Regions from separate parts of the Arthrobacter sp. AOP29-A2-19 genome, predicted to be linked through region 1. Evidence: predicted binding sites of a transcription regulator. Region 1 holds the regulator's gene; the other holds the start of a gene.

Region 1 (7,839 bases):
GCGCCGTCGACGACCTGAGCTATTACCGCACGGAGCCGGTGTCGTTCGTTCGGCGCGGAACGCGGCTGCACGGCAAGCGCCAGGAGGCGTGGGAACGGCAATCGGGCAAGTTCCTGCTGGAGGTCCCGCGCCACCACGCGGACACGTCCGTGCGCGAGGACTTCGGCTTCGATGCCGCCGAGTCGTTCGGCCGCATCGCGCCGCTGACGGTTGAAATCGGCTCGGGTCTGGGCGAGGCCGTCGCCGACGCCGCCGAGCGTCACCCCGAGCGCGATTTCCTGGCCGTGGAGGTCTACCGTCCCGGACTGGCCCAGCTGATGGTGCGGATCGAGCAGAAGGGCCTGACCAACGTGCGGGCCGTCCAGGCCAACGCCCCCGAGGTGCTCGACGTGATGCTCCGCCCGGGGTCGGTGGACGAGCTGTGGGTGTTTTTTCCGGACCCTTGGCACAAGGTCCGGCACCACAAGCGCCGCCTGGTCAAGGGTGCCTTCGCGGACAAGGCAGCCCGGGTGCTGGCGCCCGAGGGGACGTGGCGGCTGGCCACGGACTGGTCCAACTACGCGGAGCAGATGCGGGCCACCCTGGACGCGTCCGCGGACTTCGAGAACCTGCATACCGGGCTCGGCGGCGGGCCTGGCGGGCCCCTGACACGAGTGCGCCGCGGCGGACTCGAGGGCCACGAGGCGGAGCCGGACTTCACCGACGAGACGGGCGGCTGGGCCCCCCGCTTCGACGAGCGCGTCCTCACCAGTTTCGAGGGCAAGGCGCTCAAGGCCGGGCGGCTGGTGTTCGACCTGGCCTACCGGCGCAGGGCGTAGCCGCACCCCGCCCCTACGGGCGGTCCCCGGTGTCCGGCGGAAGGGCCGTCGACGCCTCGGGGCCGAACTTCCGCGCGTACGCGCCGAAGAGCGACGGCCAGTCCTTGTCGCTGTCCTCGACGTAGCCGCCCACGGATTCGCGCAGGTTGGCCAGGCAGACATGCCAGCCCGCGCCTTCGCGCGCTCCTCGGCCCTGCTCGTCGAGCGAGGCCGCGAACACCAGGCGGGTGCCGGCGTCGTGCTCCTGGAGGGCGATGCGCAGGGAGTCCGACTCCCACCTGAAGACCAGGCTGCTGCCCGAGTCCACGTCCACCACTTCCCCACGCATCGGGTCCGCGTCCGGGTCCTCCGGGAAGGTGAAGACCAACTCCCGTCCGGGCGTCCACTCGCCGACGATGGTGGCGGGGAACCACTCGCGAAGCCCGTCCCTGGAGGTGACGGCGATCCAGGCGTCCCAGCGGTTGACCGGCAGGTCTATGCCATATGTCAGCACCCAGCGTTTGCCCGCGGGCGCGAAGGTCGCCAGATCCATGGAGTAGCCCGTCATGGCCACAGTCTACGACCGGCAAACCGGGGAGCGCCGCCCCGGCCCGCCGGCTGCGGACCCACCGGTCCGCGGCCCGTTGTGACCAGGGCCAGGTTGCGCAGCGATTGGGTGCCGGGGTCGCGGTAGCCGTAGCTTGACCGGTGCGCGCCGGGCACAAAGCGGGAGGTGTTGTGCCCCGTGACGGGAAGCAGGCCCAGGACGGGCGCGCCGTCCACACCGAATCCGCGGCCGGGCACCAGGGACCGCCCGCTCAGCAGCCGCCCGGCCCGCGCCAGGGAGTCGCTGGTTGCGACGCCCTCGAACACGGCGTCGCCGGCGAGCCCCATCAGGGCGGGGTCCCTCGCCAGGCGGCGCGGCATGCCCGCCGATCCCGTGGTCGCGAGCGCGTGGACCCGGAGCCCGCCGGCGCCGCCCGCCCCGGCCGCCAGTCGCTCGAGCGCGTGGGCGGCGAGGGTGGCGCCGTAGGAGTGGGCCTCGATCACGGTGCGGGGAGAGTCCGGCCGCAGGCGGGCAAAACGCCGTAGGTCGTGTGCCAGGCGTTCCACGGCCGTGCGCGCCGTCCGGTTGAACACGGCCCGCAGCAGTCCCGGCGCGGGATACCCGAGCCAAGCGACGACGGCCGGATTCCGCTCCCCCACCAGACGCTGTTCCAGGAGGAGCTGGCCGGCTTCCCGGACGGTTCCCCACATGGCGGTGGTGGCGCGGATCCCCGCGCCGGAAAGTTGCCAGGTCACATGGGTCGCGGTGTCCAGGTCGCCGACGACGATGGCCGCGAGCGGCTCGGGCCCCTGCAGGTCCAGGTAGAGCAGGCGGCGGCGTGGGATGGCCGGATCCATCGCGGCGGGATTCAGCGCGTGCACAACGCCGTCGATGGCCGCCTTCTTGCGCTGGGGCAGCCCGTCCCGCCTCGACTTGAGGATTTCCAGCCGTGCCTCCGCGGCGTCGCTCACCTCCGCATAGCTCGCTGGGAGGACCATGTTGGACGGGCTCCTAGCGCTGCGGTCGCCAGAGGACAACGGCCTGGCCGCTGCCGCGGGGACGCTTCCCCCGCGCGAGCGGGACAACGTCCCCTCCCGCGCCGGCCGCGAACACGCGGTACAGCTCGGCGTTGCGGCGTCCGGAGCGGGTGGCCTCGAGCTCTTGGGAAAGTTCGGTCACGCGGGAACGCAGGGCGGCCACCTGGTTCTCCAGCTCCAGGATGCGCCGGATGCCCTCCAAGGACACGCCGTCCTTTGAGAGACGCTGGACCTCTCGGAGCAGTTCGACGTCGTGTTGGCTGTAGCGCCGCTGTTTTCCGCGTTGCCGCGACGGGGACACAAGCCCCATCCGGTCGTACTGGCGCAGGGTCTGCGGGTGCATCTCGGCGAGGTCCGCCGCGACGGAGATCACGAAGATCGGCGCAAACCTGTCTGGAACCATGACCGCTACAGCACCGCCTTGGCGGCCAGCCCCGCCCGCGGGTTGGCACCCGCGGTGGCCTCGGCGAACGCCTTGACCGCCGCCTCGGCGTCGGCGCCGAGGTTCTGCGGAACCACGACGTCGATGGTCACCAGCAGGTCCCCGGTGGCCTTGGACGTCTTGACGCCACGGCCCTTCAGGCGCAGGGTGCGGCCGGAGGACGATCCGGCGGGCACCTTGACCTTGACGGTCTCGCCGGTCAGGGTGGGCACCTCCACCTGGCCGCCCAGGGCGGCCTCGGGGAAGCTCACGGGCACGTGGATGCGGATGTTGTTGTCCTCGCGCACGAAGAACGGGTGCGGCCTGACGGCCACCTTCACCAGAAGGTCGCCGTTGCCAGCCGGCCCCCTCTGGCCCTTGCCGCGCACCCGCACGGTCTGTCCGTCCTTGATGCCCGGCGGGATGCGGACGTCCAGGACCTCGCCGCTGGCCTCCCGCAGACCGATGGTGGTGCCGTTGATGGAGCCCGCGAACGAAATGGTGGTGTTGGCCGTGCGGTCGGCCCCCTTCTGGGCGGCCTGCTGGTGGCCCCCGCCGAATCCGCCGCCGCCGAAGAGGTCGGCGAATTCGGGCGGCACCGATCCACCCTGGAACCCTCCCCCGCCGGGGAAGCCTCCGCGTCCCCGCGACGGTCCCGGCCCGCCAAAAAGGTTGCCGAAGATGTCGTCGAATCCCGCGCCCTGTCCCGCGCCGCCGGGACCGCCCGCGGTGAAGCGGGCGCCGGAGCCCATGGCGCGGATGGCGTCGTACTGCTGGCGCTCTTCGGGGTCGGACAGCACCGAGTGCGCCTCGGTGATGTCCTTGAACTTAAGCTCGGACGCGGCGTCCCCGGCGTTGGTGTCCGGGTGGTGCTGGCGCGCGAGCTTCCGGTACGCCTTTTTGATGTCGGCGTCGCTCGCGTCCTTGGAGACGCCGAGAATGGCGTAGAAGTCCTTTTCGGCCCAATCCTGGCTTGCCATCGGGCGCCTCCTTTCAACGTTGTGGGGCGTTTCCGCCGGGACGGGCGGGCCGGGGCTCGCGCCCCGACCCGCCGCACTTGATCTATTCTCCGGTGGAAACGATGACCTGGGCGGCCCGGATCACGCGGTCGCCCTTGCGGTAGCCGGGGCGCAGGACCGCGCCGACGTGGTCGGCGGGCACCTCCGCGTTCGGCTGCTGCATCAGCGCCTCGTGGATCTGCGGGTCGAAGGCCACGCCCGGCTCGGCGATGCGCTCCAAGCCGTGGCCGGCCAGAATCCCGTCGAACTTGTTGGCGATGGCCGCGAACGGCCCGTCCGTGAGGTCGCCGTGCTGGCGTGCCGCGTCCAAGTCGTCCAGCACGGGCAGGAGCCCGGCCAGCACGGACTGGACCGCGAGTTCGCGAACCGCTTCCCTGTCGCGCTCCACGCGCTTGCGGTAGTTCACGTACTCGGCCTGGAGGCGCAGCAGGTCGTTGCGCAACTCGGCCACCACGCTGACGGCCTCGCCCTGCGCCTGGACGTCCTCGGACGACACCTCGTTCAGGATCTTCTCCGCCTGGGCCAGGGCGTCTCCCGAATCGTGGGCCTCGTCGGTCGGCGTGAGGTCCTCGTGGTGCTCGCCCTCCGGCGCCGCTAAGTCCTCCGCCGCGCCGTCCTGGCCGCGGACCTTGCCGGTCTCCGGGTCGATCTTTCGCTTGTCGGTGAAGCGGACGGGCTCTTCGGCGCCGTGCTCTTCCTCGTTGCCGTGGTGCGGCATGGGCACTCCCGCCTTACTTCTTCTCGTCTTCGTCGACAACCTCGGCGTCGACAATGTCCTCTTCGGGAGCGTCGGACGCCCCGCCCGCGGACTCGGTTCCGGGGTTCCCGGCGGGCGCCTCGGACTGGGCCTGGGCGTAGATGGCCTCGCCCAGCTTGGTCTGGGAAGCCTGCAGCTTCTCGTACGCGGCCTTGACCTCGTCGTCGTTGTCCTGGCTTTCCAGCGCCTTCTTGAGGGCGTCGACGTCGGCCTGGACCTCGGTCTTGACGTCCTCGGGCAACTTGTCCTCGTTGTCCTTGATGAGCTTGTCCACGGAGTACGCGGTCTGCTCGGCGTGGTTGCGGGTCTCCGCGGCCTCGCGGCGCTTCTTGTCCTCCGCGGCGTGCTCCTCGGCCTCGCGCACCATGCGGTCGATGTCGTCCTTGGACAGGCTCGAGCCGCCGGTGATCGTCATCGACTGCTCGGTCCCGGTGCCCTTGTCCTTGGCGGACACGTGGACGATGCCGTTGGCGTCGATGTCGAAGGTGACCTCGACCTGGGGAATGCCGCGCGGTGCCGGCGCGATGCCGGTCAGCTCGAACGTGCCCAGCGGCTTGTTGTCGCGGGTGAACTCGCGCTCGCCCTGGAACACCTGGATGGAGACGGACGGCTGGTTGTCGTCCGCGGTGGTGAAGGTCTCGCTGCGCTTGGTCGGGATGGCCGTGTTGCGCTCGATGAGCTTGGTCATGACCCCGCCCTTGGTCTCGATGCCCAGGGACAGCGGAGTGACGTCGATCAGGAGGACGTCCTTGCGCTCGCCCTTGAGGACGCCGGCCTGGAGCGCGGCGCCGACGGCGACGACCTCGTCCGGGTTGACGCCCTTGTTGGGCTCCTTGCCGGCGAGCTCCTTGACCAGGTCGACGACGGCCGGCATGCGGGTGGAGCCGCCGACGAGGATGACGTGAGCGATGTCCGCGACGTTGACGCCGGCCTCCGCGATGACGTCCTTGAACGGCTTGCGGGTGCGCTCGAGCAGGTCCTTGGTGAGGTCCTGGAACTTGGCGCGGGACAGGTGCTCGTCCAGGTGGACCGGGCCCTCGGGAGTCACGGAGAGGTACTGCAGCGAGATGTTGGTGCTGGTCGCCGAGGACAGTTCCTTCTTCGCCTGTTCCGCGGCCTCCTTGAGGCGCTGGAGGGCGATCTTGTCCTTGGAGAGGTCTGCGCCCTTGGACTTGGCCTGTGCCAGCAGCCAGTCGACGACGCGCTGGTCCCAGTCGTCTCCGCCGAGGCGGTTGTCGCCGGCGGTGGAGCGGACCTGGATGGTGGAGAAGTCGTCCTCGTCCTTGCCCACCTCGAGCAGGGAGACGTCGAACGTGCCGCCGCCGAGGTCGAACACCAGGATGAGCTCGTCTTCCTTGCCCTTGTCGAGGCCGTAGGCCAGCGCGGCGGCCGTCGGCTCGTTGACGATGCGCAGGACGTTCAGGCCGGCGATCTCGCCGGCCTCCTTCGTGGCCTGGCGCTCGGCGTCGTTGAAGTAGGCCGGGACGGTCACCACGGCGTCGGTGACCTTCTCGCCCAGGTACGACTCGGCGTCGTGCTTGAGCTTCATCAGGACGCGCGCGGAGATTTCTTGCGCCGTGTACTTCTTGTCGTCGATGTCGACGGACCAGTCGGTACCCATGTGGCGCTTGACGGACGCGATGGTGCGCTCGATGTTGTTGACGGCCTGGCGCTTGGCGATTTCGCCGACCAGGACCTCGCCGGACTTGGAGAACGCGACCACCGAGGGGGTGGTGCGTGCGCCCTCCGCGTTGGCGATGACGGTGGGCTCGCCGCCCTCCAGAACGGAGACGACAGAGTTTGTGGTTCCGAGGTCGATGCCTACGGCACGTGACATGGTGTTTCCTTCTTTCCTTGGAAAACTGGGGTGTGTCGGCTGAGCGAAACTGCAGCTTGAGCGTTCTGGACTCAAGTCTACGCGGGCCGAAAACGATGTCAATTCAGAGTTGAGCCTATCCGGCTCAACTTGGTTCGCGCGGCCGCGAATCGCCGGTGGTCCCCCTCCCGTTGTCCCCGGAATGTCGGGCTTCCCGCGCGGTAACGTCTGCGGTGTTCGCCCTCAGCGAGCACGGCGCCTAGCGGGCCCGGCCCGGCCGTCGGCGCTGCGCAGGGGGGCGGAGCGATCCCGTTGACCCAATCGTCGACGACCCGTAACGGCACCGCCACATTCGGCACCTACTGTCCCAGCATGGAATCCTTTCGAGCACCGAGCCCCCGGACGGACGCACCGGCCGGACCCGGGGCCGGGTCCGCGTGATCGACCGCGTCGACCCGTTCATCGGGAGCGAAGCCACCGATCTGCCGGAGCCCTCGGGGCTCGCGGCAAGCTGGTGGTGGCCGAAGCCCCAGATCGGCAACACCCATCCCGGGGCCACCTATCCGCTGGGAATGGTCTCCGCGACCGCCTACTCCGGCGCCTACCCCACGGGGTACGGCCGCTACGACCTGAGCACCGAGGGTGTGCCCCCGGCGCTGTTCGGTTCCAACGCGGCGTCCGGCTTCACGCACTTCCAGCAGTCCGGAACCGGAGCCATCCGCAAGTACTACAACTACTTCCGAGTGTCTCCCATGCTCGGACCGCTCGACGACCTGGGGACGCGGTGGGAACTGCAGGAGGAGGAGGCCCGGCCGGGCTACTACGCCACCACGCTGGACTCCGGCATCAGGTGCGAACTGACCGCGGGCCCCAAGAGCGTGGTCCACCGCTACACCTTTCCGCGCCACCGGGACGCCCGCCTGGTCATCGACTTCTCGTTGGGCGGGCTAGGAATCCCGTTCGGCAGCACCGTGCCCCTGCGGGCCGCGCTCGAGTCCTGCTCACCCGGCGTCGCGCGCGGCGAGATCACCGTGGAGGGCACGCCGCTGGCCGTGCACATGGAGTGCGACGCCGACCAGTGGCGCCAGATGCTCTGGTACGACCGCCGCCTGATGCCGGGCGGGAAGCGGCTGGACTTCGACCACATTCGGCCCACCACGCTGCGCCCCTTCGGACTGATGTGGGCCGGGCCCGCGGAGCCGGGACGGACCATCGAGCTGCGCATGGGATTCTCGCTCCGCGGCGTGGAGCAGGCGCGCGAAAACCTGGAGCGGGACTGCGGCACGGAACGCGAGGCGTTCGAGCTGCGCCGAAGCCGGACCACCGGCGACTGGGCGGCCCACCTGGGCCGCGTCGCCGTGGACACCCCGTCGCGGGAGCGCCAGACGGTGTTCTCCACCGCCCTGTACCACTCGCTCATCAAACCGTGCCTGGCCCCGGACGAA
Region 2 (7,839 bases), 560 kb from region 1:
AGGCCTCGCCTTCGGGGCCGCGGGCCAGCGAGCGGAACCAGTAGGAGGAGCCCAGTTCGACTGTTTTTTGCGAGTCGGAGAGGGAATCGATGAGGACGACCTGGGTGGGGCGCTCCTGCTCGGCGTCGGCGTCGACCTTCATGTCGGCGAGCACGATGTGCGACTCCTCGGAGCCCGCGAGGTTGCCGTTGCGCTGGTAGTCCCGCTCCGTCCGCACCTTGTGGAACGCCCCGTCACGGTAGACGACCGGTCCGTTCTCGCATCCGAGCACCACCACATCGCCGTTCTTGTTCGGGGCCGCGGCGGTCTCGCCGTGCACGCCGGGGCAATCGGACGTCTCCGCCGCGGTGTCGCCACCGTCCTTGACCTGTACGGTGTCGCGGGCCTCCTCGGTGCCCTGCGTGGTCAGCAGGGTGCCGTCGGCCAGCCGCAATGCGACCCCGTGGTGCGGCGAGTCGGAGGCATGCCGCTCAATCCGGGGTTGGCCGTCCTTGAGGTGTTCGGAGGTGAACGTCTGGATCGAGCCGTCGCCGTCTCCGAACAGCGTGGTCAGGCCGTTGTGGACCACAACGTGGCCGGCGTGGGGTGCGGCGAAGCCGATCCCGCTCAGTCCCGGGTCCGATTCGTAGTAGTGGAAGTGGTCCCCATGGCCTTGCGCGTCGATTCCGCTGTTGTAGACCTCGAAGCGGTTGCCGTGGGTGACCACCACGTGCTGGCCGTCTCCGGCGTTGTTCAGCCGCAGGAATCCGCGAAGATCCTCCTCGTGGACCGTTGCGCCGGTCTCGGCGTCGAGGGTGAGCAGGCCGCCGTCGTGGCTGAGGACGACGCGCGGGGAAATGGAGGCGACCTCGGTCCGCGAGGCGCGCTGTTCCGCGCTCGCCGGGTTTTCGGCGGCGGTGGGATCGGAGGAGGGAGGCTGTGCGCCGGGTCCCGGGTCCTGCCCACAAGCCGAAACGGCGAGGGCGAGGGCCGCCAAGGAGGCGGCCGACCAGAGGTACCGGCTCCGTCGACGGCCCGCGGACGGGGAGCTCGCTGTGGAGCCGAGCTGGGGCTGGGGTAAAGGTGGGAGTGTGTTCATGCGATTGATTCTAGTTAATAATGATAGTCATTCGCAATAATCGCGCGCTGCGCTCTTGTCGGACGGCGGCGGTAGGCTGGCGCCCAGCGAAGGAGGGGCCGCGGGGCCGAGCGGTCCCGCCAGCGCTCCCGTCGGACGGACAGCATCAGGGAGGGGCAGGATTCCGTGGCCACGACCAACGAGACCAACGCCGAGATACCGACGGCGCGCGCCGGATACGCCATCGACTTCCTGGGAGACCGGATCGACCCGCCGACGCTGGGGGAGGGCATCCGGGACGACGCGGTTCCCATGGAAGGATCCCCCGTTGTCCCCTACACCCACTTCTCCCTCAGTGTCAGCCGCTCGCGGCGCCTCGCGCGCTGGGTCGCCTGGAACGTCGACGGGGCCAGCCTGAAGAAGCTCAGCCGCGCCAACATCAATTTCGCCCGGGATCCCCGCCTTCCCGACGACGTCCAGACGGGCAACGAGTTGTATTCGGGCAACAGGCTGGACCGCGGGCACCTCGCGCGGCGCTCGGACCTGCTGTGGGGGGACCTGCAGGAGGCCGGGCAGGCCAACCGGGACTCCTTCTTCTTCACCAACATCGCCCCGCAGATCGACGACTTCAACCAGAGCGGCAAGGCCGGGATTTGGGGCCGGCTGGAGGACGCCCTGTTCGAGGGGATCGACGTCGAGGACCTGCGCGCCACCATCATGGGCGGGCCCGTGTTCCACGCCGACGACCGCGTCTACCGCGGCACGGCGCTGCCCCGCGAATACTGGAAGCTCGTGGTCTACCGGGAGGGGGGCGCGCTCAGGGCCAGGGCGTTCCTGCTCACCCAGGATCTTGTGGAGATCCAGGCCCTGCCGGACCTCGACGAGTTCCGCGTCTACCAGGTCACGCTGGGGGAGCTCGAGCAGCGCACGGACCTGGGCTTCGCCGAGGTGCTGCACGCGGCCGACCTCCCGGCGGCCGCCATCGTCAGGGTGGCGGGGGAGCGGCGGCCGCTGGAGAGCGTGGCGCAAATCCGCTGGTAGGCCCGCGTGGCACTAGGTGTCCTCGGCGTCCCGGTCGGCTGCCTCGAGCCGATCCCGCGCACGTTCCGCGTCCCTCCGGCTCGCTTCAGCCTTGCGGTCGGCGGAGGCGAGCCTCGCCCGGGCCTTCTCCAGTTCGCGCTCGACGGCCGCGATGTCCCGGCGGGCCCGCTCGAGCTCGCGGATCAGGAACGCCCGGCGCTCGTCGAGCGCCTCGACCTCGTCCTCGGCGTCGCGCCGCCGTCCGGAGTCCTGCTCCGCCCGCTCCCGGGTCCGGGCTGCCGCCTCCCGGGCCGCGCGCAATGTCCTCTCCCGCGCCTCGGCCCGCTTGGCCTCGATCCTCTTCGCGTCGATCAGGTTCGCGTCGCCCTTCCCGGACGCCGGGCGCGCCCCGCCGTCGTTCCCCGGCGTTCGGCCACCGGACATGGGCAACCCCGGCGCGTCAGGAACTGCGACCGCGCCGGCCAGGTCCGCCGGATCCAATCCGTCCGCCGAGATCGTGCGCACCAGCACTCCGCTGGCCGTGGCCTCCGCCGCCGCCGGATCGGCCATCGCGGCCTGCAGGTGCTCCCTGACCTCCGCCACGGTCGGGCCGCTGGCCGCCTGCCCCAGTTCCTTGGCCAGGTCCGCGGACTCGCGCTCAAGCGCGGCCAGCAGCGCGCGGCGGTCGGCGGACAGCCCGCGCAGCCGTTCCGCGTCCAGGTTCTCCTGGGCCGCCCGCATGTCCTCGCCCAGCGCAAGCACCGCGTCGATCCGGTCCCTCCGGTGGCGCACCAGCATGTTCACCAGCCACGCGGCCGACGACGGCTTCGGCAGCGCCCGGATGGCCTTGGCGGCCTCCTTGTCCCCGGTCCCCTTCGCCGCCTCCGTGCGCCGAGACACGAAGTCGCCGGGCATCGACCCGTAGAGGTCGGCGGCGACGGCGGCGAGGTCCACGCCCTACCGCCCAGTGACCGGGCCGGCCACCAGGACGTTGCGCTGTGCGCCGAGTCCCTCGATTTCCGTCTCCAGCACGTCGCCGGGCTTCAGCCACGGATGGCGGCCCTCGGCGTTGCGCCGCCCCAGGGCCACGCCGGCGGGCGTGCCGGTCAGGATCAGGTCGCCCGGGCGCAGCGTCACGATGGTCGAGAGGTAGGCCACCAGGGCGGCCGGCGAGAAGACCAGGTCCGACGTCGAATCCTCCTGCACCACCTCGCCGTTGACCCGTGTGGTGATGCGGGCGCCGGCGGTGAACTCGTCCGGGGTCACCAGATACGGGCCGAGCGGGCTGGCGGCCTCCCAGCACTTGCCCTGTGTCCACTCCGGCGTGCGTCCCTGCCAGCCGCGCATCGAGACGTCGTTGGACACGGCGTAGCCGGCGATGTGCCGCTCGGCGTCTGCCTCCGGGATGCGGCGCCCCGCCTCGCCGATGACGATCGCGAGCTCGCCCTCCCAATCGACCCGGTGGTCCTCGGCCGGGATTTCGATCTCGTCGTTCGGGCCCGTGAGCGATTCCGCGAACTTGGTGAAGACGGTCGGGAATTTCGGGACCTCGTTGCCGGTCTCGGCGATGTGGTTGCGGTAGTTCAGGCCCACACAAAAGACCTTGGCGGGGTTCGGGACGAGCGTCGCGAAGGCGGCCGCGCGGGCGTCCTGACGTGTGCCGCCGGACGCCGCGGCCTCCAGCGCCGCGTCCCGCCTGCCGGACGGCGCCGCGAGGAAGGTCCCGACGTCGGCGAATCCGGTGAGTTCGACGGCGGAGTCCCCGTCGATGACGGCGGCGAACGTTCCGCTGGAATCCGGGCGGCGGAGGGTGGCGAGTCTCATGGTTCCCATCCCACCACAGGGGGCGGCTCGTGCGTCCAACCGGCTACCGAAATGCGTCGTTCGCCGACGGAGAAATCACCTCGCGTACCTCTGGCACTGTCCATTGCCGAGTGCTAACTTAATTCCGGGTTGAGCGTAGGACACTCAAGTCTGGGCGTCCGGCTCATCCCCGCAAACACAAGCAAGCAGCGGCACCCGCCGGTGCCGCACGAAGGAGTTGATCATCATGGCAAACAATTTCGATCCGTTCCGTGAGTTCGACCGCCTGGCCGGCTCCCTGTTTGAGAACCGCCTCCGGGACGTGCCCATGGACCTCTACCGCCAGGGGGACCACTACATCCTGAGCGCCGACCTGCCGGGCATCGATCCGGGCTCCGTGGACATCGACGTCGACGGCCAGCTGCTTACGATCCGCGCGGAGCGGACGCTGGGGGCGGAGGAGGGCGTGAAGTGGCTGACCCGCGAGCGCCGCGGCGGCAGCTTCGTGCGCCAGCTCAACCTCGGCCAGGGCATCGACATCGAGTCGATCACCGCCCACTACAACAACGGCGTCCTGATGCTGACCATCCCGGTCCGCGAAAGCGCCAAGCCGCGCAAGATCTCCGTGGAGGTCGGCGGCAAGCAGAACGGCCACATGATCGAGGGTGAGACCACCACGGCCACGGGCCAGGAGTCTGTGGAGAAGTAGTCCCGGCGCCCATTAAGCGGGGCGGCGCCCGGCGCCCATCCGGAGGCCGGGCGCCGCCCCGTGTCCCGCGTCCCGCGGCGCCGTCGGCCCCGCGGCCCTCCGGTTCGACCTCTCGACGAGGCCACATGTCCCGCCCGTCTCGTTTCGCCGAGGATAGATGTCCCGAAACCCCCGAAAGCGCGCATCTGCCTTCGTCGAAACGGGGTTGGGGAGCGGGTGGCTTCGTCGAAACGGCTAGGGGGCCGCCGCCGGGAGGGCCTGACCGATCTTGCGGAGCCTGGGGATGGCGATCCGGTAGTTCAGAGCGACGGCGGTGCCGGTCCCGTCGTCGTGGGTCCAGCGCAGCAGGGACGAGCCGCCGCCGGGGTCGCCGTCGACAACCTCGGGCTCGCCGGCCAGGGGCAGGAACCCGCTGGCCTTTAGGGTGTGGCCGAACTGCTCGGTCCAGAAGTACGGCAGGAAGTCGAGCTCCGGCGCCTCCTCGCCGCGGACCAGCGCGAGCGCCGCGGCCCTGCTCTGTTCGATCGCGCTGGTCCACAGGGGAACGCGCGTCGGTCCGCGACGGGTCGGGAACGTCGCGACGTCGCCGGCCGCGAACACACCGGGCCCCACACGCCCGCGCCGGTCCGCCTCCAGCGCGCCGTTCGTCAGCAGGCCGCTGGTCGCCAGCCACTGAAGGTTCGGCAGGTCCCCCACGGCGCTGACCACCACCTCGGCCTCGATCGTCGAACCGTCGGCCAGCACCACCCCGGCGTGCCCGCCCGCGTCGCGCAGTTCCGCGGCGCGGGACGCGACGACCCTCAGCCCGCCGCGCAGCGCGGACTCGAGGACGACGCCGGAGAGGTGGCCTCCCAAGTGGGCGGCCAGCGGCGCGCCGTTCGAGACGATGGTGGTCTCGCAGCCGAGCGCGCGGCAGCCGGACGCGATCTCCATGCCGAGGGCGCCGCCGCCGAGCACCACCACGGACGGCCGGTCCGCGAGCCGGCGCCGCAGCGCGAGCGCGTCGTCGAGCGTCCGGAGCGTGTGTTCCTCGACGCCGGACCCGCCGCCCAGTCGCCGGGCGCGCGAGCCCGTGGCGACGAAGACGGCGTCGTACGGGAGCCCCGTGCCGTCCGCGAGGTGAACGATCTTGCGGACGGCGTCGAGGCGTGCCGCGGAGGCTCCGAGGATCTCGACGGCGCCGTGGTCCGGGGCGGGCAGGAGGTGGGAGGCCATCTCCCCGTCGTCGACGAGGGCCGCCTTGGAGAGGGCGGGCCGGCTGTACGGCGCATGACGCTCGTCGCCCACGATCGTGAGCTCGCCGTCGAAGCCGGCGTTCCGGAGCGAGTCCGCGGCCGTGAGTCCGGCGATCCCGTTGCCGACGACGACGACGCGGTCCAGGCGGCCCACGCTCACGCCAGCCTCAGCGCGGCGACGGGGCAGACGCGGACGGCCGACTGCGCGGCCTTGAGCTGGTCGCCCTCGACGGCCTCGACGTCGATCACCAGTTCGCCGTCGTCGTCGAGGTGCATCAGCCGCGGCGCGGCCTCCTCGCACAGGCCGTGGCCCTCGCAACGGGGACGATCAAGGATGATGTTCATTTCTACCTCCGCATGGGGGCGGCAGTGCCCGCCCGGTACCACTCGAGACTTCCAGCGTGTGCCACGCGCCACAAATGAATTATTGTCATCCCGAACGTGCATGGCGTGAATAGTTGGCCGCACTGGGCGGCGCGGACGAGCGGAGGATGCGATGGAGCACGGAATGGTTTGGGGCGTGAAGGACAGCCTGCTGGCCTATGTCGAGGGGCTCGACGACGGGGCCGTCGCGACGGACGCGCCGGCGGTCCGGCAGGGTGGCGGGTTCGCCTTTCCCTTGGTGACCGCGGGTGCGGCGGAGTTGCGGGTCGCGGACGAAGCCGGAGGAGTTGCGGCTGGCTTCGGCGGCGGCCTCCGCTTCCAGGGGTCCGTGCGGCTGACGGGGCACTGGGGCATGCTCGACGTCGAGCTCCGGGATCCGCGGGCCGAGCTGCGGGGCGCGAAGGCAACCCTGCTGATCCGGGAGCGCGGTGGCCGCGACCCCGAGGCGGCCCTCCCGTTCGCGGACCTGACTCTCGCCGCGGTGTCCGCGGACGACGGTCTGCTGTGCCTCGAGTATGCCGCGGCCCTGACCGGGCAGGGTGGCTTCCTGCTGGGTGGGCAGTACCCGGCCGGCCAGGAGCTCGAACCCGTCCGCCTGACACTCCCGGACCCCGGCGCCGCGGAGCGCCCCGGCGAGAGGGACCGCCGTGCATAGCTCGCCGCCGCCGGCCATGGACGCCAAACTCGCCCGGCTCGGCGCCGTCGACCTGAACCTTCTGGTGCCGCTGCTCGCGCTGCTCGAGGAACGCTCCGTCACCCGGGCGGCCGCCGCGGTGGGACTCTCCCAGCCGGCCATGAGTCATGCCCTCAACCGGATCCGCCGGTTGATGCACGACGAGCTGCTGGTGCGCCAGGGCCGGGGGATGGTGCTCACCCCGCGGGCGGTGGAGCTGCTGCCCGCGCTGCGCCAGTCGCTGCACCAGACGGCGCGCATCGTCGATCACGCGCCGTTCGATCCCGCCGTCGACCGCCGCCTGATCACCGTGGCCATGGCGAACAGCACCGCGTTTGTGATCGGCGGCGAAATCACTCGACTCCTGAAGGAGCGCGCCCCGCACACCGTGCTGCGCCTGCGGACCACCAGCGTCGATTCGGCGGCGGTGTTCGCGGAGGATGCGGCCGACGTCGCGCTCCTTCCCGAGGCCTTCGCCACCCAGCTTCCGCGCGAGCGCCTGTACGACGACCGCTGGGTGGTGGTCGCGTCCTGGAACGAGCCGCGCGACGCCGGCGCGCTGGAGCTGTTGGAGACAGTGCCGCACGTGGTGTCCGACGCGGCGCCCCAGCGGGTGCTGCCGTACGAGGTCCTGGACGAGCACGGGGTCTCCTACACCGTGGGCCAGCGGGTGTCCGACTACCTGTTCGTCCCGCACCTGATCGCCCGGGCCGGCGGCGTGGCGCTGCACCGGTACCAGGTCGGGATCGCGTTCGAGGGCAGGTTCGACCTGCGCATGGAGGAGTTCCCGTTCCCGATTCCCAGTCTGGGGATCGACATGGTCTGGAACCCGTGGCTGACCGACGATCCGTTCAGGGCCTGGCTGCGGGATCTGCTGATCGAGGCCGCCGAGCCGATCGTGGGGCGCTACCGGCCCGGCCCGCGGGCCGTGGCCTGACCGGGGATTCATTGCCTGCAT

Evidence for each region. The regulator HspR, encoded in region 1, represses chaperone genes until heat shock. The targets are predictions, from matches to a motif close to AAGTTGAGTCNNNNNGACTCAACTT.
Region 2: the regulator HspR is predicted to act here: its motif matches at 4,028-4,052, upstream of AC3ZJJ_RS17025 (Hsp20/alpha crystallin family protein).

What each region holds. Positions count from the first base shown of each region.
Region 1 covers NZ_CM176894.1:340,583-348,421, reverse strand. Annotated here, with positions in the region: gene trmB (tRNA (guanosine(46)-N7)-methyltransferase TrmB) at 1-818, shown strand, start outside; gene AC3ZJJ_RS01590 (SRPBCC domain-containing protein) at 832-1,365, opposite strand; gene AC3ZJJ_RS01585 (alpha/beta hydrolase) at 1,362-2,342, opposite strand; gene AC3ZJJ_RS01580 (heat shock protein transcriptional repressor HspR) at 2,356-2,784, opposite strand; gene AC3ZJJ_RS01575 (DnaJ C-terminal domain-containing protein) at 2,790-3,782, opposite strand; gene AC3ZJJ_RS01570 (nucleotide exchange factor GrpE) at 3,865-4,539, opposite strand; gene dnaK (molecular chaperone DnaK) at 4,553-6,415, opposite strand; gene AC3ZJJ_RS01560 (glycoside hydrolase domain-containing protein) at 6,832-7,839, shown strand, end outside.
Region 2 covers NZ_CM176894.1:3,678,850-3,686,688, forward strand. Annotated here, with positions in the region: gene AC3ZJJ_RS17005 (hypothetical protein) at 1-976, opposite strand, end outside; gene AC3ZJJ_RS17010 (DNA/RNA non-specific endonuclease) at 1,244-2,098, shown strand; gene AC3ZJJ_RS17015 (hypothetical protein) at 2,111-3,031, opposite strand; gene AC3ZJJ_RS17020 (fumarylacetoacetate hydrolase family protein) at 3,035-3,901, opposite strand; gene AC3ZJJ_RS17025 (Hsp20/alpha crystallin family protein) at 4,128-4,589, shown strand; gene AC3ZJJ_RS17030 (NAD(P)/FAD-dependent oxidoreductase) at 4,824-5,984, opposite strand; gene AC3ZJJ_RS17035 (ferredoxin) at 5,981-6,169, opposite strand; gene AC3ZJJ_RS17040 (HtaA domain-containing protein) at 6,333-6,863, shown strand; gene AC3ZJJ_RS17045 (LysR family transcriptional regulator) at 6,856-7,818, shown strand.